Linked DNA regions of Marinagarivorans cellulosilyticus. Each later gene encodes a partner of the first gene's protein in a complex. Links are inferred from orthologs where the notes say so. Each region holds a gene or a part of one and is shown in the gene's direction. Other genes may lie near its edges.

The links.
Region 2: the proteins of accD (region 1) and MARGE09_RS04965 are in contact, whole or in part, in a solved structure (PDB 8UXZ), measured with the Escherichia coli proteins. The link is inferred for Marinagarivorans cellulosilyticus from one-to-one orthologs.
Region 3: the proteins of accD (region 1) and accB are in contact, whole or in part, in a solved structure (PDB 8UXZ), measured with the Escherichia coli proteins. The link is inferred for Marinagarivorans cellulosilyticus from one-to-one orthologs.

Annotation. Positions count from the first base shown.
Region 1 is NZ_AP023086.1:2,550,319-2,555,100, forward strand. Bases 1,939-4,782 are described here. They hold accD (acetyl-CoA carboxylase, carboxyltransferase subunit beta), read left to right. Parts: upstream 1,939-2,847; coding sequence 2,848-3,717; downstream 3,718-4,782. Other genes in these bases: trpA (tryptophan synthase subunit alpha), read left to right, coding at 1,939-2,731; MARGE09_RS10355 (bifunctional folylpolyglutamate synthase/dihydrofolate synthase), read left to right, coding at 3,717-4,782. In the rest of the region: MARGE09_RS10335 (phosphoribosylanthranilate isomerase), read left to right, coding at 43-666; trpB (tryptophan synthase subunit beta), read left to right, coding at 718-1,932; more of trpA, read left to right, coding at 1,934-1,938.
Region 2 is NZ_AP023086.1:1,238,468-1,246,943, reverse strand. The notes cover bases 5,605-8,407. They hold MARGE09_RS04965 (acetyl-CoA carboxylase carboxyltransferase subunit alpha), read left to right. Parts: upstream 5,605-6,432; coding sequence 6,433-7,383; downstream 7,384-8,407. Other genes in these bases: MARGE09_RS04955 (hypothetical protein), read left to right, coding at 8,120-8,407; MARGE09_RS04960 (SDR family oxidoreductase), read left to right, coding at 7,437-8,096; MARGE09_RS04970 (thiolase family protein), read right to left, coding at 5,605-6,237. Also shown: pssA (CDP-diacylglycerol--serine O-phosphatidyltransferase), read right to left, coding at 185-1,036; MARGE09_RS04985 (serine/threonine-protein kinase), read left to right, coding at 1,216-2,619; MARGE09_RS04980 (DNA ligase), read left to right, coding at 2,660-3,514; MARGE09_RS04975 (YifB family Mg chelatase-like AAA ATPase), read left to right, coding at 3,559-5,064; more of MARGE09_RS04970, read right to left, coding at 5,050-5,604; more of MARGE09_RS04955, read left to right, coding at 8,408-8,476. UniProt on the Escherichia coli protein: Component of the acetyl coenzyme A carboxylase (ACC) complex. First, biotin carboxylase catalyzes the carboxylation of biotin on its carrier protein (BCCP) and then the CO(2) group is transferred by the carboxyltransferase to acetyl-CoA to form malonyl-CoA.
Region 3 is NZ_AP023086.1:688,542-699,090, reverse strand. Bases 7,630-10,549 are described here. They hold accB (acetyl-CoA carboxylase biotin carboxyl carrier protein), read left to right. Parts: upstream 7,630-8,820; coding sequence 8,821-9,279; downstream 9,280-10,549. Other genes in these bases: accC (acetyl-CoA carboxylase biotin carboxylase subunit), read left to right, coding at 9,300-10,549; aroQ (type II 3-dehydroquinate dehydratase), read left to right, coding at 8,346-8,792; MARGE09_RS02620 (protein-disulfide reductase DsbD family protein), read left to right, coding at 7,630-8,051. Outside these bases: MARGE09_RS02660 (2-isopropylmalate synthase), read right to left, coding at 1-705; quinolinate synthase NadA, read right to left, coding at 1,059-2,105; MARGE09_RS02640 (c-type cytochrome), read right to left, coding at 2,661-3,065; MARGE09_RS02635 (inositol monophosphatase family protein), read left to right, coding at 3,297-4,097; MARGE09_RS02630 (DUF2333 family protein), read right to left, coding at 4,165-5,226; MARGE09_RS02625 (hypothetical protein), read right to left, coding at 5,275-5,970; more of MARGE09_RS02620, read left to right, coding at 6,273-7,629. UniProt on the Escherichia coli protein: This protein is a component of the acetyl coenzyme A carboxylase complex; first, biotin carboxylase catalyzes the carboxylation of the carrier protein and then the transcarboxylase transfers the carboxyl group to form malonyl-CoA.

The DNA of each region.
Region 1 (4,782 bases):
TCTGGTAATATTGCGCCCCTTTTAGGTGAAGGTGGTTTAACCATGGCGCGCACAGTACGAGTGAAAATCTGCGGTATTACCTCGGTTGCCGATGCGCAAGTGGTTTGTGATGCAGGAGCGCAGGCGTTAGGGATTGTGTTTTACCCGCCAAGTCCGCGTTATGTGGCTGACCTAGCGGTTGCGCGCGACATTGCGCAGGCGGCCGGGCCATTTGTATCGGTAGTGGGTCTTTTTGTAAATCCAGATCCTAAGTACATAGAGCAAGTATTGCGAGAAGTGCCATTAAATTTACTGCAGTTTCACGGTGATGAAACGCCTGAAACTTGCGAGCGTTACGCCCGTCCATATATTAAAGCGCTACGTATGAAACCCGAAACCGATATTGCAGGGCTTGCCAATCAATATGTTGGTGCGCGAGGCATACTGCTGGATGCATACCGTAAAGGGGTGCCTGGCGGGACGGGGGAAACGTTCGATTGGAACGCTATTCCTCGGGATATTGTAAAGCCGTTGATATTGGCGGGCGGCTTGGCCCCTGCGAATGTGGCTGATGCGATTGCGAGTGTCGCGCCTTGGGCAGTCGATGTGAGCGGCGGTGTAGAAGCCAGCCCCGGCAAAAAAGACGAAAGCCTAATCAAACAATTTATGGCGAATGTCGCTAACTAAATATTGTGTGCTTTGCACCCTAAGCACACCCAATTGAGGGATACCGTGAGTATTATTGAGCAACCCACAGATTTTAATCAGCTGCCTGATGCGAAGGGCCACTTCGGTCAGTTTGGCGGGCGTTTTGTTTCTGAAACGTTGATCCATGCTCTAGACGAGCTTAGCGAAATGTATAACCGCTTAAAGGATGACGAGGAGTTCTGCCGAGAATTCGATCATGACTTGGCTCATTACGTTGGGCGTCCGTCGCCGTTATATTTTGCTGAGCGTTGGACAAAAAAAATTGGTGGTGCGCAACTGTTTTTAAAGCGTGAAGACCTTAATCACACGGGTGCGCACAAGGTTAATAACACCATTGGGCAAGCGTTGTTGGCAAAGCATTCGGGCAAAAAGCGCGTTATTGCCGAAACCGGTGCTGGCCAGCACGGGGTGGCAACAGCGACGGTAGCAGCACGTTTAGGTTTGGAGTGCGTGGTGTACATGGGGGCAGAGGATGTTAAGCGTCAGTCTCTTAATGTTTATCGTATGAAACTTTTAGGTGCCACTGTGGTGCCGGTTGAGTCTGGCTCTAAAACCTTAAAAGACGCCATGAATGAAGCCATGCGCGACTGGGTTACGAATGTTGACGATACCTTTTATATTATCGGTACTGCTGCGGGGCCACACCCATACCCGCAGTTAGTGCGTGACTTTCAATGCGTTATTGGGCGCGAGGCCCGTCAGCAATGCCTAGCGCAAACGGGGCGTTTACCGAATGCCTTAGTTGCTTGTGTGGGTGGTGGCTCTAATGCTATTGGTTTATTTCACCCGTTTTTGAATGATAAAGACGTTGCAATGTATGGCGTAGAAGCTGGTGGTCACGGCGTTGAAACGGGTAAGCATGCAGCCCCGTTAAACGATGGCGTGCCGGGAGTTTTGCACGGTAACCGCACCTATTTAATGGAAGACGAAAACGGCCAAATTATTGAAACTCACTCAATATCGGCAGGCTTAGATTACCCAGGCGTGGGCCCAGAGCACGCATGGTTAAAAGATGTGGGGCGCGTAAGCTATGTTCCCATTAACGATGATGAAGCCATGAACGGTTTTCGCAGCCTAACGCGGGTAGAGGGCATTATGCCTGCACTGGAATCGTCACACGCTATTGCTTATGCCGAAAAGCTCGCCGGCGAACTGAGCAAAGACGACATTATTATTGTTAACCTTTCTGGGCGTGGTGATAAAGATATTCTGACCGTTGCCGAAATTGATGGAATTAAGGTTTAAGATGAATCGAATAACAACAACTTTGGATGCACTAAAAACCGAAGGCCGAAAAGCACTAGTCACCTATATTGTAAATGGCGACCCTACGCCCGATACAACATTGCTAAGCTTGCACAGCATGGTTGCAAACGGTGCTGATATTATCGAGGTGGGTGTGCCTTTTTCGGACCCTATGGCAGAAGGCCCAACTATTCAGCGCGCCCATGAAAGAGCATTAGTTCATGGCATTAGCTTAACAAGCACGTTGGATATTATTGCGCAATTCCGCAAGACCAATACCACAACGCCTATAGTGCTGATGGGTTACGCCAACCCTGTTGAGCGCATGGGCTATGCGAATTTTGCTAAAAAAGCCGCCGCCGCAGGTGTTGATGGTTTATTAACCGTGGACTTACCGCCAGAAGAATCTTCCGATTTAGATGTTGAGCTTAAAGCGGTAGGTATTCAAAATATTTTCCTTGTCGCCCCAACTACTGCTGACGAGCGCATTGCGCACATCACCGCGTCTGCAACAGGCTTTATTTATTATGTGTCCTTAAAAGGGGTTACCGGAGCTGGTCATTTGGATGTGGATTCTGTAGCGCAAAAAGTCGCAGCTATACGAAGCACTACGGGTTTACCTGTGATGGTGGGCTTTGGTATTAAAGATGGTGCTAGCGCCAAAGCGGCTAGCCAAAGTGCTGATGGCGCCGTAGTGGGTAGTGCGTTGGTGGCACTAATGGCTGAAGGCTCTGCAGAAGAAATTGCACAGCGCGTGGGCGAAAAAGTCAGTGAAATTCGACAAGGTTTAGATGTTTAGACGTTGCAAAATTCACGGCTAAATATACGACTAAGTATGCGCGCTTAAATCACAGCGGCGCTAAAATCGATACACAGTAAACGCAGGCCCCACAGGGGAAGCAAGAGGCAAGTAGAATGAGTTGGTTTGATAAAATTGTCCCCAAAGTTGTCCGCTCAGATGAGCGAAAAAGCGCAAGCAACATTCCTGAAGGCTTGTGGCAAAACTGTAAAAAATGCGCTGCTGTTTTGTATCGCCCCGAATTAGAGAAAAATTTAGGTGTGTGTCCTAAATGCGACCACCATATGCGTATAGGTGCTCGCAAGCGCTTGGATTTATTTTTAGACAGTGGCGAACGAGAAGAGCTTGCAACAGACGTTTTACCCGTTGATCGTCTTAAATTTAAAGACGTGAAAAAATACAAAGACCGCTTAAGTACAGCGCAGAAAAAAACTGGCGAAAAAGATGCCTTAATCGCGATGCGCGGACAGTTAAAAGGTATGCCCGTTGTTGCTGTAGCGTTTGAGTTTGATTTTCACGGTGGTTCGATGGGCTATGTTGTGGGCGAGCGTTTTACCCGCGCTGCGAACCGCGCGTTGGAAGAGGGCATTCCCTTGGTGTGTTTTCCGGCTACCGGCGGTGCCCGTATGCAGGAAGCTTTAATTTCTTTGATGCAGATGGCAAAAACCAGTGCAGTGATAGAGCGCATGAAGCAGCAAGGCGTGCCTTACATCTCGGTAATGACAGACCCTGTTTATGGTGGCGTTTCTGCTAGTTTGGCGTTGTTAGGTGATATTAACGCGGCAGAGCCAGGTTCACGCGCTGGTTTTGCTGGCCCTAATATTATTGAGCAAACGATTCGTCAAAAATTACCTAAAGGGTTTCAGCGTGCAGAGTTTTTGTTAGAGCACGGTGCTATCGATATGATTATTCACCGCAGTGAAATGCGTGACACATTAGCGCGCCTATTAGCGAAAATGACAAACCAAGAGCAACCTGCCGCCTAATGACAGCACGTTTTAATACGCTCGCTGAGTGGTTGGCTTGGCAAGAAAGCCACCACCCGTCGGCCATCGATTTAGGTTTAGAGCGTGTTCGTATAGTGGCGGAGCGTTTAGGTGTGCTTTCGCCTAAAGCCCGGGTTATTACTGTCGCGGGCACTAACGGTAAGGGTAGCTGTGTTGCTACGCTTGAGGCATTGTTAAGTGCTGCCGGTAAGCGCTTTGGGGCCTATACTTCTCCGCACTTTATACGCTACAACGAACGCGTTCGCTTGCAGGGCCAGCCTGTTAGCGATGCACAGCTATGCGATACCTTTGCTCGCATAGACGAGGCCCGTGGTGATATTTCTCTAACGTATTTTGAGTTTGGCACCTTGGCCGCGATGGACATATTTAATCGCGAGCCGCTGGACTACTGGTTATTAGAGGTTGGTTTAGGTGGGCGCTTGGATGCCGTCAATATTGTTGCGCCTAGTGTCGCAGTAATTACATCGGTCGCTATAGATCACGAGGCTTGGTTAGGATCTACCCGCGAAGTTATAGGGGCGGAAAAAGCCGGCATTTGCCGCGCTGATGCTCCCTTGATTTGTGCCGATAGTGCTCCGCCAGAATCTGTGCGCAACCAGGTTGAGCAGCTAGGGTGCCCTGCGTTGTGGTGGGGCAAAGATTTTGGTGTTAAAGATAATACGCTGTGGACAAGCGCAGGTTTAAAACTCAGTGCTGCCGAAGTGCGTTTGCCATTGCCGAGTGTTGCAGCGGCTATACAGGTGTGCGAGTTGGAAGGGTGTTTACCCCAAGCCCAGCTTGTGAAAGCTATTGAGGCTGTGCAGTTAACTGGGCGAATGCAGTTATTACCGGTTGGAGATGTATCTTTGCTGCTGGATGTTGCGCACAACCCCGCGGCAGCAGAGCTGTTAGCCGCCGAGTTAAAGCGGCGTAGCTTCAAGCCAATGCCTGCCATTGTCGCTGTTATGGCAGATAAAGACTTAAATGGTGTATTGGCCCCTTTAATACCGTGGGTGAGCCACTGGCATTGTGTACTTCTTGCAGACAACCCTCGGGCAGCGCAAC
Region 2 (8,476 bases), 1.3 Mb from region 1 along the record:
CCAAACGCTTTGCAAGCGAGTGATCAAATAACCTTAAAGATAAAAACACTTTAAAAACAACAACTTGACCTACTCAACGGACGCCCTAGAAACCCTTCTCGATGACGTTTACCCCGTGAGGAGGCGCGCATTATAGGCACTTAAATCATCCGCGCAAGCTCTTTTTTATTAATGCTTTGATTTTTTACTCCGCAGAGTCTTTATTAGCCTCCGCAGGCGGCGCTTTTTCGGCCTTTTGTGCGCGCAAAAGGCCGAAAACCCAGGCCACCGGCCCCGAGAAACAATAAGTCACAGCCATAAGAAGAAGCATTCTTGCAGGATCAACTGTGACCAACACAAAGATCAATACCGCAGCAAACAAGACAACAAATGGAACCCGCCCCTTTAAATCCAACCCTTTAAATGAGGTGTAGCGAATATTTGAAACCATCAGCAAGCCAATGACAGTCGTCATTAACGCCAATGCAATAGACACCTCATAAGAAGGAACTGTATCCGACCAACTCCATACTGTAGCTGCCAAAATAGCCGCGGCAGGAGGGCTCGCCAAACCAACAAAATAACGCTTGTCGACAACCTCGACCTGAGTATTGAAGCGCGCCAAGCGCAATGCCGCGCAAGCACAGAAGATGAACGCCGCCGCCCAACCAAGCTTTCCTAAAGGCTCTAACCCCCAGCTAAACATGACCAATGCTGGCGCAAGCCCAAAGGAAACCATATCCGAAAGACTGTCATACTGAACACCAAACGCGCTAGTGGTATTGGTCATGCGGGCAACGCGGCCATCAAAACCATCGAGCATTTGGGCGGCAAAAATCGCCATGCCTGCATTAGCAAAATCACCATTCATACCCGAAACAATCGCGAAAAAGCCAGCAAAAAGAGCAGCAGTGGTAAATAAATTAGGGAGCAAATAAACGCCCTTACGGCGAATTTTCTTTCCCTTTTCCTCTACCTCTTCAACATGCTCATCCACAATCTGTGAGATTGGATGCTCTTCCACATCGTTAAAGTTGTTGTCATCTGGATTCGACATAATAAGTTCAACTCGCAATAGTTGGGACAATCCCGTTAAATTCACCAGCGCATCATACTCTTGCTAACGATGATGCCAAGCCCTGCCAGCAATAGATAGTTGCCACACCAATCACGCAGCCATCAATTAACACTTGGTATATTGATGGCTTGACCTGCAATAACAAATCGAGCCTTACTATGCGCACAATCGAGATTCCAGGCTACACCATAAAACGCCCTCTAGATAAAGGCGGTATGGCGACGGTCTATTTAGCAGTACAAACATCGCTCGCAAGGCAAGTCGCCATTAAGGTTATGAGCGAAGAGCTTAGTAAAGACCAAAGTTTTGCTGAGCGCTTTGACCAAGAGGCCAAAATAGCTAGCAGGCTAGCTCACCCTAACATTGTCACCATTTTCGACTATGGGTCGATTAGCACCGAGAAAGAGTCTACCTCGTACCTTGTAATGGCTTTTATTGACGGTCAAGACTTAAAAACACTGCAACCTAAACTTCCTTTGGTGACACGGTTACAGGTCATTCAAGATATTGCCAATGCGCTCCACTACGCGCACCAGCAAGGAGTTATTCACCGCGATATAAAACCACAAAATATATTGTTACAAAAAGATAGTCATCGAGCACTACTGACCGATTTCGGTATTGCTAAAGCCCACAAAAATACGCAAGAGCTCACACAAACAGGGATGACACTGGGCACCCCCCACTATATGAGCCCAGAGCAAGCTCTTGGCAAAGTGATTGATCATCGAGCCGACATTTATAGCTTGGGCGTGGTACTGTATTTTTTATTAACAGGGCAAACGCCCTACAACGGGGACTCCGAAGTAGAAATAGGTATTAAGCACTCTATTGACCCAATCCCCAATTTACCTGAAATATTCGCATGCTTTCAGGCCATTATTGACAAATCCCTCGCTAAATCTCCTGAAAACCGATACCAAACAGCGCAAGAATTTTCAGAAGCTATTGGAAGGGTATCGATCGACAACTTAACTACGTTGGTGCAGTCAATAAATAATCAAAGCGAAGCCCCAACCCAAATATCCACAGCACCACCACAATTACACCAAAGCACAAAAGAACAAAGCCGCCTAAATAATATTAAAACGACCGCAATCAGCACCGTCGTCACAACCACACTATTGCTTTTAGCATTTTGGTTTTTTCAGCCCATAATGCAAAAACAAGACGCACCCCCGCGTGAGCCTGAAAAAAAACGCCTAACACTTCAAACGGAGCCGGCACGAGCAGAAGCAAATAGAAACCGCGACACCATCAAAACCGCACTAACTTGCCAATACACAACAATTAATACTTGGGGGAATGGCTGGCAGGGACGTATATCACTATCGAATACGTCCAACCAAACGATTAACCAATGGAGGATTACTTTTACGCTGCCTTCAAATAGCCGTATTACAAATTCTTTCGTCACCCAAATTGCCAGCAACGAAAACGCAATAACTTTAACGCCGCACGACTGGAATAAGATAATAAACGCCAACACTACATTAAAACTAGAATTCCAAGGGAACGGGGCAGCACCAAACCAGTTAAGTGATCTACACTGTAATGGTTAATTAAAAGTACGTTTTATCTAATCACACAAGGATGCTAGTGATGATATTCAACCTTCGGTTTCTGCTGCTCGTTATATTTTTCTGGCTGTCACCACACAGTCAAGCACAACCACCACGGCTAATGCTGGCCAATACATATCACTTAGAACAAGCCATAGACTTAAGCGATTACTGGGTCAGCGAAAAACTGGATGGCATTCGTGCTTACTGGGACGGCACAGACCTTAAAACCCGCAATGGGAATACGATAAAACTGCCAGTCCATCTAAAAAACACACTACCCAACACACCTTTAGATGGAGAGCTATGGCTAGGCAGGCAAACATTTGACAAAATCAACGCGCTAATCCACACCCGCACACCCACTTCACAGCAGTGGCTCGGCGTTCAATATAAAGTTTTTGACCTCCCTCAATATGCAGGCGAATTCAACGAACGGCTATCGACTCTTCAGGCAATGTACGCAGAATCCCCTAATACTTTCTGGTCGCCAGTCGAGCAATTTAAAGTCGAAAACCAAACGCAACTGGAACAACATCTACTAGACATCGAAAAACTCGGTGGCGAAGGCCTAATGCTACACAAAGGCAGCAGCCTCTACGCCGGCACAAGAACCAATGATTTACTCAAACTTAAAAGCTTCCAAGATGCTGAAGCCGTAGTCATTGGCCATACTGCAGGCAAAGGGAAATACACCGGAATGGTCGGGGCACTTATCGTAAAAATAGAAGGTGGCGTAACATTCAATATTGGCACAGGCCTGAGCGACGCGGATCGCGCCACCCCACCAACAATAGGCAGTGTTATCACTTACAAATATTTTGGCTTAACGCATAAAGGCACGCCGCGTTTTGCCAGCTACCTGCGAACACGCACTAGCAAAGTCGCAAACTAGTGAGTCACAGCTATACTGTATAAAAAAACAGCACAAGGAAAGTTATGTCTCTTGCCGTTATTCATACTCGCGCGCTGCTAGGCGTAGAAGCCCCCTGCGTACAAACCGAGGTCCATCTCGCCAATGGTTTACCTGCATTTACCATTGTTGGCCTGCCAGAAACCGCCGTAAAAGAAAGTAAAGATCGCGTACGCAGCGCCATTGTGAATAGTCACTTTGAATTCCCTCAGCGCCGCATTACTGTGAATCTTGCGCCAGCAGATCTCCCAAAACAAAGTGGTCGCTACGATTTAGCCATTGCATTGGGCATTCTTGCTGCATCAGAGCAAATCCCTTCAACCCAATTGAACAATTACGAATTTATTGGCGAGCTTGCTCTAACAGGAGAACTACGCGGTGTTCGCGGCGCCATTGCTAGCGCAAAAGCCTGCGTCAACGCCAACAGAGTACTTATTTGCCCTAAAGCCAACGAACCAGAGGCCGCATTTTGCGCAGCACAAAATAGCCTAGTCGCAAGCACATTACTCGAAGTTGCCGCACACCTGCATCAACGCGTAAGCCTACCCAACCCAGAAGTTAATTTAGCCCCGCAAAGCGCTACAAGCTACCCAGACCTTGCCGATATAAAAGGCCAACTACAAGCCCGCCGCGCGCTCGAGGTTGCCGCAGCTGGGGGGCACAACTTGCTTTTTTTTGGCCCGCCAGGAACGGGGAAGAGCATGCTGGCAGCCAGGCTTGGCGGTATTTTACCGCCTCTTAGCAATGACGAGGCGCTGGACGTTGCCACTATTCAGTCAATCATCGGCAATAGCCAACCAGAGCTATGGCGCCAACGGCCATTTAGATCTCCGCATCACACCGCCTCTGGCGTAGCGTTAGTTGGCGGAGGCGGGCAACCAAAGCCAGGCGAAATCTCACTCGCCCATCAAGGTGTACTGTTCCTTGATGAACTACCTGAATTTCCACGCTCGGTCCTTGAGGTATTGCGTGAACCCCTCGAAAGCGGCCGTGTCTCAATATCGCGCGCCAACGCACAAGTCGAATTCCCGGCACAATTTCAACTTATTGCAGCAATGAATCCGTGCCCGTGCGGTTATGTTGGTGATCAAACACAACGCTGCCGGTGTAGCCCGCAACAAATAGCCCGCTATCGGCAAAAAATATCAGGCCCGCTATTAGACCGTATTGACCTACACGTACCTGTGGCCACCCTCCCGATTAGTGACCTACATAGCAAACCGCAAGGCGAATGTAGCGCAACCGTAAGAGCGCGAGTTGAGCACTGCAGGGCACATCAACTCCAGCGGCAACAGTGCCCAAACAGTCAGCTCAAGGGCAATTTATTACAGGAACATTGCAGCCTAGACCTAGCCAGCAAAAACCTACTTGCGCAAGCCGTGACGAAACTTAACATGTCTGCTCGTGGTTACGACCGCATATTACGCGTATCCCGAACACTGGCCGATATGGCTGGCGAAGCCCATATATCGGCAACACATTTAGGCGAGGCGCTCAATTACCGCGCACTCGACCGTTCACAGCAACTCTAAAGCAATGGCTGTCGCCTCACCACCACCAATACACAAACTCGCTATACCGCGCTTTTTTTGCTGCGATTGTAGCGCCGCAATCAGCGTTACAATAAGTCTCGCACCCGAGGCACCTAGCGGGTGCCCCAACGCACACGCACCGCCATGAATATTCACCTTATTGGCATCCAAAGCTAAGTCATGTATCGCAGCCATCGTCACCACGGCAAAGGCTTCGTTGATTTCAAACAAATCAACATCGGCGATATCCCAGCCGCTCTTCGCTAATACCTGCTCAATTGCCCCAACAGGCGCCGTTGTAAACCATTCGGGGGCTTGTGCATGCTCTGCGCAGGCTTTTATTTCTGCTAAAGGGGCAAGGCCTCGCGCTAGCGCTTCGCTTTTAGGCATCAATAATAATGCTGCAGCGCCATCGGCAATTGAGCTGGCATTTGCCGCCGTAACCGTGCCGCCAGTTTTAAAGGCCGGCTTTAAAGTGGGTATTTTTTCGGGCTTGGCTATTTCGATTGACTCATCACGCTCAACAGTCACTACCCCCTTACGCCCTTCAAGCGTTATTGGCGTTATTTCTGATTTGAAATGATTGTCATCTACCGCTTGCCGCGCGCGCCGCAGCGACTCTAAAGCAAAGGCATCTTGCGCTTCGCGTGAAAAACCGTACTTTTCCGCTGTAGCCTCCGCAAATACGCCCATTAGCTGCCCGCTATAAGCGTCTTGCAAGCCATCGGTAAACATGTGATCCAGCAGTTCACCATGCCCTAAGCGATAACCACTTCTAGCCTTTGCCAGCATGTGCGGCGCATTGCTCATACTCTCCATGCCACCAGCAATCAGTAACTTCGCGCTACCCGCTCGGATAGCATCTACGCCTTGCATAACGGCCTTCATCCCAGAACCGCAAACCTTATTCACCGTGGTAGCACAAACACTGGCAGGCAAACCGGCTTTGAGCACAGCCTGCCTAGCAGGCGCCTGCCCCACACCGGCCGGTAAGACGCAGCCCATAATAGCCGCCTCTATTTGATCAGACGCCAAATCACCATTTCGCAACGCGCCAGTGATAGCCGCCGCGCCTAAATCCGCTGCAGTGCAAGTACTTAAAGCCCCTTGCATAGCGCCCATAGGGGTTCTCGCCATGCCTACAATCACTACATTATCTAAAAGAGCCGTCATATTGCCCCTCCTTATTGAGTTCTCAGCTTAACGAGTTTGTTTTTTTATTTCACACTCTAACAGTAAAGTCTAACGGTTTAGCGTTTGCTTACTTGATGGTACACTTGCGCCCATTTTTTGGCTTACGTGAATACAATGGCTTACCCCTTGTTAGTGCGTGCGCCGCAACAAACGTAAACGCGGTAGACCGGCATCATGAATTTAAATTACCTAAGCTTTGAACAAGATATCGCCAAATTTGAAGGCCAAATTGCTGAGCTGAAGCTCGCCAGCACAGATCAAGATATCGACATATCGGATGAAATTGACAGCTTGCGACAAAAGCTCAAAAAAGAAACCGAAAGCATTTACAACAATTTAACCCCGTGGCAAACGGTGCAAGTAGCCCGTCATCCGCAACGCCCTTACACCAGCGATTACATATCGCGTATGGTTGACGATTGGGACGAATTGCATGGCGATCGTCACTTTGGTGATGACGCCGCTATTATCGGTGGCATTGGTCGTATTAACGGTCGCAGCGTAATGATTATTGGCGAAGAAAAAGGCCGTAGCGTACAAGAAAAAGTATCGCGAAATTTCGGCATGCCCCGCCCCGAAGGTTACCGCAAGGCTTTGCGTTTAATGGAAATGGCCGAACGTTTTAAGCTTCCAATTATCACCCTTATTGACACACCAGGAGCCTACCCCGGCATTGATAGCGAAGAACGCGGTATTAGTGAAGCCATTGCGCAAAACCTCGCCGTTATGAGCCGCTTGCGCACCCCAATCATTTGCACGGTTATCGGAGAAGGATCATCTGGCGGCGCATTGGCCATTGGCGTGGGCGACCACCTCAATATGCTGCAATACGCAACTTACTTTGTTATCTCCCCCGAAGGCTGCGCCAATATCATTTGGAAAACCGTAGAAAAAGCACCACTTGCTGCAGAAGCTATGGGTGTAACCTCAAGTAAACTTGAAGAACTTGGCATTATCGACGAAACCATTTTAGAGCCACTCGGCGGCGCGCACCGCAACCCCGATGAAATGGCCAATGCCCTAAAGGAACGCTTAAGCGCACAACTCGATGAACTTTGCGCAACAGACCCAGACGAGCTTCTAGCAAAACGCTACGAACGCCTAATGAGTTACGGCAACGAATAAACATCTAACGCCCTTCGGGGCGTTTTTTATAAGCGAAGAATGAGGACTAACACATGCATATCGTGATTACCGGCGCAAACCGTGGAATTGGATTAGCACTCACGCAGTACTACCTAGCACAAGGCCATAAAGTCACCGCCGTGTGCCGCCAAAATTCAAGCGCCCTTGAAGCAACCCAAGCACATATCATTAGCAACATCGATATGAGCAACGAGGCGACCCTTACCGATTTAACCCACCAACTTCAAGACCAGAGCATCGACATCCTCATTAATAATGCCGGCATATTGCACAGCGAAACATTGCACGAATTCAATTCAAACACTATCGAGCAACAATTCCAGGTTAATGCATTAGCGCCAATTAACGTCACCCGCATGCTACTTCCGCAATTACACAGCGGCAGCAAAGTCGCTGTGATTACAAGCCGAATGGGCTCTATTGCTGATAATGGTTCTGGCGGTTACTACGGCTACCGAATGTCTAAAGCTGCATTAAATGCTGGAGCAAAGTCGCTAGCGATCGATCTTGCACCGCAAGGCATCAGCGTTGCTATATTGCACCCTGGGTTTGTACAAACCGATATGGTTGGGCATGCAGGTGACATATCGGCAGAAACAGCAGCGCAACGTCTAGCGGCAAGAATTGAAAACCTAAAACCAGAAAATACAGGCACCTTCTGGCACTCCAATGGCGAAGTTTTACCCTGGTAATTCATTAACAACAGTACTCAATTATGCTGCCTGCGGCCAAAAAATATCTCGACCAATATGCCGAGCCTTTAATTCACCAAACCGCAGCGCAGCGCAGCGAATGTTTTGCCGGCGCACCAACAGCGTATACTCACGTTTTAGTTATACCCTCTTACAACGAAAGCACAGCATTTGTTCGCCGCCTAACAACACAAATATTTGATAGCTGCAAAAAGCTGCTTGTTATTGTTGTAATTAACCAGCCTAAAGAGCGACATCGCAGTAGCACGCGCTTAAATCAGCGTTTGTGGGACTTTTGTCATTCCTCCTTACAAGGCGCAAGCCATAAAAAGGGTATTTATTCCCTAACGACACGCAGTAGTAAACAGTGTGATTTTTTG
Region 3 (10,549 bases), 1.9 Mb from region 1 along the record:
CTCACCCAAGCCGTTAATCGTACACTCCACTTGGCGAACCCCATTCATCACCGCCGCTAAAGAGTTAGCCACAGCCAAACCTAAATCGTTATGGCAATGGGTCGAAAATATGGCTTTATCGCTATTGGGCACAGCTTCAATTAAGCGCTTAAACATAGCACCGTACTCTTCTGGCTCACCATAACCTACCGTGTCGGGCACGTTAATCGTGGTGGCTCCAGCCGCAATTGCGGCCTCGGTAATACGGCACATAAAATCAAATTCGCTACGGCTGCCATCTTCCAAGCTAAATTCAACATCATCGGTATAATTTCGCGCACGCTTAACCGCCTTCACAGCCTGCTCTAAAACCTTGTCCGGCGCCATTTGCAATTTGTACTGCATGTGAATCGGCGAAGTCGCTATAAAGGTGTGTATACGCGAAGAGTTGGCCCCTTTTAAGGCTTCAGCCGCACGATCGATATCGGCATAAACAGCGCGCGCCAAACTACAAACGGTTGAATCTTTAACTGCCTGCGCAACTGCCCTTACCGACTCAAAATCACCATTGCTCGCAATGGCAAAGCCCGCCTCAATAACATCAACACGCATTTTTTCTAACATTTTAGCAATGCGTACTTTTTCATCTTTGGTCATCGATGCGCCGGGGCTTTGCTCACCGTCACGCAACGTTGTATCGAAAATCACTAACTTTTGCTTGCTCATACTTGGAATTCCCTGCTGATTAGGGCCGTTAAACTTGTTTTTTATTTAAGAAAGGAAGGGCGGTACGCTGCGACCCGAGCCCATTACTGGGACGCAGGGGAGATAAGTCGTAGGAGGTAAAGTGGGCTGTAGATTTTCACGTTTAAACTCAAAATAGTCGTCGCTGATGTACTCATTCTAGCTAGCGCGCAGGCACTCATCAACAGCCATCCTAATAAAAGAAATTATTTAGGACAAAATAACCACGGCATTACAAGAAACAAGCGGTAGACGAAACATAAAACCTCAAAAATCCCCTCTACCGGTTAATTTATCCTAGCGCCCCAAGCAACACCTAACGTTTAAAGTAACACCTAACGCTTAAAATCTAACATGCGCTGCAAGGGCTTCATTGAGCGCTTGGCGAGTGCCGGATCTACAAATATTTCGTTATCCGCGCGATCAAAAACTTCGATCATGGCATCCAGCGTATTCATCGCCATCCAAGGGCAGTTAGCGCAACTGCGGCAAGTAGCGCCGGAGCCCGCCGTGGGCGCGATAATCAAGGTTTTATCTGGGCATGCCTGCTGCATTTTGTAAAAAATGCCTTGATCAGTCGCCACAATAAACTCAGGGTTCGGCAAAGTTGCCGCCGCCTGAATCAGTTGCGAAGTAGACCCTGCAACATCAGCTAATTCGACAACAGATTGCGGCGACTCTGGGTGCACCAGTATTGCCGCGTCGGGGTATAGCGCTTTCAAATCGAGCAAACCTTGCGCCTTAAATTCTTCGTGCACAATACAAGCCCCATCCCAGCACAGCACATCGGCTCCGGTTTCACGCTGCACGTAGGCCCCCAAATGCTTATCGGGCGCCCACAAAATCTTTTGCCCCAAGCTATCTAGGTGAGCCACCACCTCCTTTGCAATGCTTGACGTCACCACCCAATCGGCACGCGCCTTTACAGCAGCCGAGGTATTGGCGTAGACCACAACGGTGCGATCGGGATGCTGATCGCAAAAGTCGCTAAACTCTTGTGCCGGACAACCCAAATCTAAGGAGCAGGTTGCTTCAAGTGTCGGCATTAACACGCGCTTTTCTGGCGTAAGAATTTTGGCTGTTTCACCCATAAACTTCACGCCCGCAACAATCAATGTTTGAGCATTGTGTGTTTTGCCAAAACGCGCCATTTCCAAGGAATCAGAAACGCAACCGCCGGTCTGCTCGGCCAACGCCTGTATTACCGGGTCGGTATAGTAATGCGCAACAATAGCGGCATTATGCTTTTTAAGAAGCGCTTTAATGTGTACTATTTGCTCAGCCTCTTTGGCAGGATCCACCTTTGCTGGCTCTGGTAAGCGCTCTAAATGCGCCTTTACCAATGCCTGCGGAGAAAGAGCTTCAACATCTGACACAGTCATAGATAACCTCTAAAGTTGTAAAACCCAAAGCCCCAAGGCGAATCTAGCGCATTGCAGTTTGGTCTATACAGTAATAAAAGCAGCTATAAAATACAGCTATAAAAAAAGGGGAGCTAAGCTCCCCTTTTAGTAGAATGGTGGGTCGTACTGGATTCGAACCAGTGACCAATTGGTTAAAAGCCAACTGCTCTACCAACTGAGCTAACGACCCAAACTTGGTAATGGCGTTATAACAATTTACTAAACTAATACGTGGATTAGCGCACTAAATTATCGTCACCTAAAAAGAACTTATTTCCACCAAAAAAATTCTTTCTTTGTAATGGTGGGTCGTACTGGATTCGAACCAGTGACCAATTGGTTAAAAGCCAACTGCTCTACCAACTGAGCTAACGACCCCGAAAGAGGCGCATATCTTAATGATTTGAAAACAAAACGCAAGCAGTTTTTTAGCTATTTGTCGCCAAAATCTACTGACGCAAAAGCGGCCAAATTAAGGCCACAAAAAAGCGAGCCTCAAGCTCGCTTTAACCCTAGCGCACAACAGGCAACAGGCTAGCCTTCCGACATATATTTAATTGCGCTTTTAATTTCGTCTTCGGTGCAGTCGCTACAAGTTCCTTTTGGCGGCATAGCATTAATGCCATTCCATGCACTGTCGAATAACCCGCCTAAACCTTTTGCGCTAACCCTATCACCCCAAGCAACCGAGTCACCAAATTTAGGGGCGCCCGCAACGCCACTAGCGTGGCACGCCATACACTTAGTGTCGTACACATCTTTACCCGAACGAGGACCCGCAGCCACCTCAACAACGGCAGCAGCGCAAGCTTCGCCCGCCATACAAACTTCGCCAACTGGCTTAATTCGCTGCACAAGCTCCGAATCGGCCAATACAGCAACAGAACTTATAATCGCAACTGCAGCAACAAGGCCACGAGATACTACGGCTAATTTCACAGGTTTACTCCCAAGGTTTAATAAATTGCCGCAATTATAGCCGAAAGCAAGCTGCGAAGTGGCAGCTTACATTTGATCTAAATAAAACTTGCCGCTATCTCAATGCCTCAGACAGAAGGAAACGCATGATGCGCTGCGTATTTGCGCTACAGATGCGGCAGCAAACTGCTATAATGCCGCCCCTTTATTTTTCCACTTACTGCGCACAGCGCTCTACGGTTGAGATGTCTTATGGAACCGATGTTAACTATTGCCCTCAATGCTGCGCGCAAAGCCGCCGCAATTATTGAGCACTCTCTCGAACGCGTTGACCTTGTCCGCATTGAAACCAAAGGCCGCAACGATTTTGTGAGCGAAGTAGACCGCAAAGCCGAAGCCGAAATCCTATATCACCTAAAAAAGGCTTACCCCGATCACAGCTTTATAGGCGAAGAAGGCGGTGTTAGTGGCAACAGCAAAAGTGATTACGCCTGGATTATCGACCCCCTAGACGGCACCACCAACTTTTTACACGGCATTCCCCACTTTGCCGTTTCGATTGCTTGCACCTACAAAGGCCAGCTTCAACACGCCGTGGTGCTAGACCCCATTAAAAGAGAAGAATTTACCGCCAGCCGCGGCAAAGGCGCCACCTTAAACGAGCGCCGCATTCGCGTTACCGACCGCCGCAACCTTGATGGCGCCCTTATAGGCACAGGGATTCCCTTTAATGGTTTTGCGCTTGAGCACGTTGATGAATACCTCAACTGCCTTAAAGATGTTGCCAGCCAAACAGCCGGCGTTCGTCGCGCAGGCTCTGCCGCGCTCGACCTGGCCTACGTTGCTGCTGGCCGCTTTGACGGATTCTGGGAAATGAATTTAAAAGCGTGGGATATGGCCGCTGGCGTACTACTTGTGCAAGAAGCCGGCGGGCTTGTAAGCGACTTCAAAGGCGGCAACAGCCACATGGATTTCGGCCATGTAGTTTGTGGCGGCCCCAAAGTGTTCAAGCCGCTTTTACAGATTGTCGGCAAACACATGGGCGACATCTAGATTCTTGCCAGCCAGGCACAAAAAAGGCGCCGAGGGCGCCTTTTTTGTGCCTGAAAACAAATCAACATCAGCCCTGGGCCAGCAGTTCCCGCAAATTAATAATCGCCGCATTAGCGCGCGATATATAACTAGCCATTACTAACGAATGATTCGCCAATACCCCAAAGCCACTACCATTTAAAATGACGGGGCTAAACACGGCCTCCTGCGTAGCCTCTAGCTCGCGCACAATTTGCTGCATACTCACACCGGCATTTTTCTTTTCAAGCACTTCAGCAAAGTCGATTTCAACGGCCCGCAAAATGTGAATTAACGCCCATGCACTGCCTCGTGCCTCATAAAAAACATCATCAACCTCCAACCAAGGCGTCTTAATCTCTATTTCTTCAGGGGTATCGGTGGACTTTACCGCAGCCGAATCGCCGGCCAAATCTGTATTCAGGCGACGCTGGCCAACACTCGCGCTCAAACGCTGCGACAAACTCCCCAAGCGAGATTCAACCGTTGCCAACCAATAATTTAAATTGTCTGCACGGGCATAAAATTGTGCCGAATGACGATCCTCATCAACCAAACGATTGAGGTAATCCAGCACTTGATTCATACCGGCACGGTACTCCTTTTCCGTATTTGGCATAATCCAGCTAGAGTTATCAAAGTTAAAGTGCGGGTCGGCGATCATCAAGGCCTTATCTTCAACCGACTGCGACTGCGAGCGACTATAAGCTTCGCGCAGAGCCTTACTTAAATCTCGCACCTGTATCAACACGCCATATTCCCAATTCGCGCGGTTATCCAACCACACCCCTGGCGGGAAAATATCGTTTGAGACATACCCGTCAAGCATTACCTCCATAACCTCCAACAGCGTGACCGTCGTGGCAACGCCTTTAACCGCAACCTGTTCTGGCGGCACGTAAGTGAGTATGCGTGGGGCAACCTCAAAGGTGTCTGGCTCTTGGCTTTTAAACCAACCCCAAACAATCAAAATCAACAAAACAACAAGCAGCCCAATTAAAGCCAAGCGCAACCAGGGGCGGCCATCACTAACATCCTCAGAAACCCCCTTGAAAGCATCTACACACTTCGTGCGAGTCGCTTGCAGTCGCTGTGAAATTTTTTGCAACATCATGAGCCTAATCCCTACCAATAACGTGTAATGTAAGCATAGCCAACACTATAGAGGTTCCAGCAAATGAATGGCAGGGCTATTTCTAAGTTGAATATCACCCCTAACACGGTACGCCGGCGTTGCCTCATTCATAACCTGATAAATCCAACGCCCCTCTGCATCGTTACGCGCTAATATAAGCACCGCCTCTCGACTCTTTTCCACTCGAAGTGCAATCTGCACAACAGCGCCCCGAGCCTTAGCATTGCGGGCCGTTAAGTCGCGACCATTCAAATCGTACTTTTTCGTCAATAAATCGCTAAAATCTGGCGCTGGTAATTGGCGCGTCACAGCGGCATCTACTTTTTGCCGCAGCGCAGCCAAATTGGCTGAGCGAGGATAGTATTCTTTTAAAATCGACAAAAAGTAGCGCGCATGCTGCACACTCCCCTCACTAAGCTCACCTTCAAGCATTGCAATATAAGCGGCCTCTATTTGCCTTAACCCTGCCTGCGCCCGAATATTGTCAGGGTCAATTAACAGTACCGCCTGATAACGATCGTAAGCATTATTATGCTGCGGCTGAGTATAATGCTTAGCCAAAAAGGCAGTATCAGCCTTATGCAATACGCGATCAATCAGCGCCTTCGGCGCTGACGATTCTTGTGCAGCAGCAAGCGAGGCCACAAAAAATAATGCCAATAAAACCACAAACCTGATAAAAAGTTGTTTATTGCGCCATGCATAACAGACATATTGCATGTTGTTCACCAAGATATTCGTTTCCAAAAAGAGCGCACCCTTGCAACCAGCATTCAAAAATTAGCGCCCACGATACCGCTAGTAATGCTTATAGAAAAGGGGTATAAGAGCGCCCACCAAATGATTGACACAATAAAATTAGCTTTGTCCCTGCGAGACAAGTCACAAGGATCGATCATTTATTGAACAAATGGATTCCAAAGCCGCTGGTTTTGAATAGAATGGAATTCCCTAAAAGAAGTGCTGTCGAACAGCAACGCCAATAATAAACCACTCAACCCACTCAGAAGTAATAAAACGCCATGAAACTGATAACAAAATTATCACTATTGCTGGTACTGGCAGCCTCCGCATTCAGCGCCTTTGCCGACACCGCCTTAGTCGAAACGAAAGATGAGTTCCTTCCCGTTGAAGAAGCTTACAAGGTTTCAATATCTGCTGAAGGCGACAAAGTCTATCTAGATTGGAACATTGCCCCTGGCTACTTCATGTATAAAGAGAAGTTTAAGCTCACAGCCAGCACGCCAGAAACCAAAACAACACTAGCGCCAGCGTTTGAAAAAGGGAAAATCAAGTTTGACCCTTACTTCAACAAAGACTTAGAAATTTACTATAACGCTACGCGCATTACCTTAAACACCGCAGAACTTGGCGATAAGTTTGAATTAAAACTTCGCTCGCAAGGCTGCGCCGATGCTGGCCTTTGCTACGCGCCACGCTCACAGTATTTCCAAATAGACCAATCAACAGGTGCTATTAGCGAAAGCAAAAAGGCCACCGTTGTTGCCGCTGAAGATCAAAAAACAGTCGTTCAAGAAGGCAGCGCAACGCCAGTAGCCGCAATTATCCCAGAAGAAGAAACCCACTCGTTTTTCTTCTATATTTTGCTCGCCATTGGCGGCGGCATTATCCTCAACCTAATGCCTTGCGTATTCCCTGTTTTATCACTTAAAGCTCTTAGCTTTGCCTCTCACTCCGAAGGCGCTCATAGTCATCAAGCGCATGGCTGGGCTTACACTGGGGGCGTTATCGGCTCGTTCGTTATTGTTGCCATTGTTATTATCGCTTTACGCTCTGCTGGCACCGCTGCAGGCTGGGGCTTTCAGCTACAGTCGCCTGTTTTTGTCGCAGCGGTTATGTACCTGTTTTTGGTGATGGGCTTAAGTTTGTCCGGCGTTATTTACTTCGGCACCGGTTTAATGGGCGTAGGCCAAGGCCTTACTAGCAGCGACGACCTTAAAGGCTCATTCTTTACTGGTGTATTAGCTGCTGTGGTTGCTAGCCCATGTACAGGCCCAATGATGGCACCAGCACTTGGCTTTGCGTTAACTCAGCCTTGGTACACCTCTATATTCATCTTTATTGCACTAGGTTTTGGCTTGGCATTACCCTTCTTGGCGCTGAGCTACAGCCCAGCACTCGCACGCGCCTTACCAGCACCTGGCACATGGATGGAAGTTCTAAAGCAATTCTTAGCTTTCCCAATGTATATCACCAGCGCATGGTTGCTCTACGTGTTTGGCAATCAAGTCGGCATGACTGGCGTATTCTTCTTAGCATTAGGCGGCATTGCTATCGTTTATGCTATTTGGGTATTCCAACATATCCCCGAAAAAGGGGTTGGCAAATGGATTGCGCGCGTATCAGGCTATGCGGCCTTAGTTGCCGCAGCCTACATTGGTTATAACGGCGAGACCTTCAAAAAAGACGAAACTTGGCAGAACTTCACCCCCACAATCGTGCAGGAGCTACGCGCAAACGGGCAGCCAGTATTTGTCGATTTCACCGCCGACTGGTGCATCACCTGTAAAGCAAATGAAGCCATCGCAATTGACCGCGATGAGTTCCGCGAGCTAGTGGCCGAACTCAATTACGCCAAGGTGAAGGGGGACTGGACAAACGAAGACCCGAACATTACAGCTGTACTAACCGAATACAAGCGCAGCGGTGTGCCGCTTTACTTAGTATTCCCAGCAGACACTAGCAAACCTGCAGAGGTTCTCCCCCAGATCCTAACTAAGGATATGGTGTTAGAAGCACTCAGGCGCAACGCTGGCGATAACAAGGTTGCCGCGAACTAAAAAAGCAACCATTACTAAAAGGGCCCCTAGGGCCCTTTTTTATTGCTCAAAACTATCACAACGCCTATCGCGCAATATAACTCCCTTAAATTTCGGCAATTTAGCAGGCATTTGCAGAGATTTACGCTAAACCATCTTATTGATATAGACAGTCAGATACAATTTAGGCACAATCACGCCCTACTTTTTTTGCGAAGCCCCGCGCAGTAATTGCGCTTCGCTTCGCTAACGACTGACTCAACTAAGCGACTCCCCACATTGGTGATCACTTAGAAACTTCAACGAGGAACGCCCATGGCAAGTATTCTGGTTCTCCACGGCCCCAACCTTAATCTATTAGGTACCCGTGAGCCCGAAACCTATGGCCGCGACACCCTCGATGACATAAACAAGCGCATACAGTCTCAGTGCCAAGATGCGGGCCATGCTGTCACTATTTTACAAAGCAATGCAGAACACGAACTGATAGACGCTATTCATAAAGCTCGCATTCAGCTCGTCGACTTTATTGTAATTAACCCGGCAGCATTTACCCATACAAGTGTCGCCCTTAGAGATGCACTTGCAGGTGTGGCTATACCCTTTGTGGAGTGCCACCTCTCAAATGTGCATGCTCGCGAACCGTTTAGGCAGCATTCGTATTTATCCGATATTGCTAAGGGCGTTATTTGCGGCTTCGGAGCCACCAGTTACACACTCGCACTGATCGCGGCATTTGATGCGCTCGGTGCAAACACTTAATTTATTGATCCCAAAAGAAGAGGTCATCATGGATATTCGTAAAATCAAAAAGCTAATAGAGCTACTTGAAGAATCCAATATTGAAGAGCTAGAAATTAGCGAAGGCGAAGAGTCAGTACGCATTAGCCGTGGCTCTCGCAACCAAATGGTGCCCATGCAAGCGTATGCGCAACCCGCACCCGCTGCGCCAGCTCCAGCGCCCGCCGCAGCCGCTCCTACTGCCGCGCCGGCCGCTGCACCTGCAGCGCCAACTGGCCACGCCGTTAAGTCGCCAATGGTTGGCACTTTTTATGGCGCATCCAGCCCAGGCGCCGACAATTTTGTTAGCGTAGGCCAAACCGTTAAAGTTGGTGATGTTATTTGTATTGTTGAAGCCATGAAAATGATGAACCAAATCGAAGCCGATAAAGCCGGCGTAATCGAAGAAATTTTGGTTAAAGATGGCGAGCCAGTTGAGTTCGACCAGCCCCTCGTTATCATCGCCTAAGCCACTGAGGAATACCCATGTTGTTTGACAAGGTTCTCATAGCCAATCGCGGTGAAATTGCACTGCGCGTATTACGCGCCTGCAAAGAGCTCGGCATTAAAACCGTCGCGGTTTATTCACAAGCCGACAAAGACTTGATGCACGTTAAACTTGCTGACGAGTCTGTTTGCATTGGCCCCAACGCCTCCACAAATAGTTACTTAAATATTCCAGCGATTATCAGCGCAATGGAAATTACCGACTCTGTAGCCGTTCACCCAGGCTACGGCTTCCTCGCGGAGAACGCTGACTTTGCAGAACAGGTCCATAAAAGTGGCTTCACGTTCATAGGCCCAGATGCCGACACCATTCGCTTAATGGGCGATAAGGTGTGCGCCATTGAAGCTATGAAGAAGGCAGGCGTCCCCACAGTACCGGGTTCCGACGGCGCACTTCCCGAAAACGACCCACAGCGCTGCCTAGATATCGCCGCGCGCATTGGCTACCCGATTATTATTAAAGCGGCAGCCGGCGGTGGTGGTCGTGGCATGCGCGTCGTTCATACCGAAGCGGCGCTTATCAATTCTATTAACTTAACGCGCTCTGAAGCACAATCTTGCTTTGGTGACGGCACAGTATATATGGAGAAATTCCTCCAAAACCCACGCCACGTCGAAGTTCAAGTTATGTCTGATGGGCAAGGCAACGCCGTTCACCTTTACGATCGCGACTGCTCACTGCAGCGCCGCCATCAAAAAGTATTGGAAGAAGCCCCCGCACCGCACCTTGACGAAGAAGCTCGCCAGGCCGTTTTTGCCTCTTGCGTAAAAGCCTGTATTGATATCGGTTACCGTGGCGCCGGTACCTTCGAGTTTTTATACGAAGACGGTAGCTACTACTTTATCGAGATGAATACCCGTATTCAGGTTGAGCACCCCGTTACCGAAATGATTACCGGTATCGATCTTATCAAAGAGCAAGTTCGCGTTTGCTCTGGGCTGCCACTTAGCATCACTCAAGATGACGTACAGGTTCGCGGGCACGCATTTGAGTGTCGCATTAACGCCGAAGACCCAGACACCTTCATGCCAAGCCCAGGAACCATTAGCGCATTTCATGCTCCTGGCGGGTTAGGTGTACGAGTAGACTCACACATTTACTCAGGCTACAAAGTGCCGCCTTACTACGATTCTATGATCGCTAAGGTGATCACCCATGCACGCGATCGCTCTGCAGCCTTAACGCGTATGCGCGTTGCGCTCGACGAATTGATTATCGACGGCATCAAAAC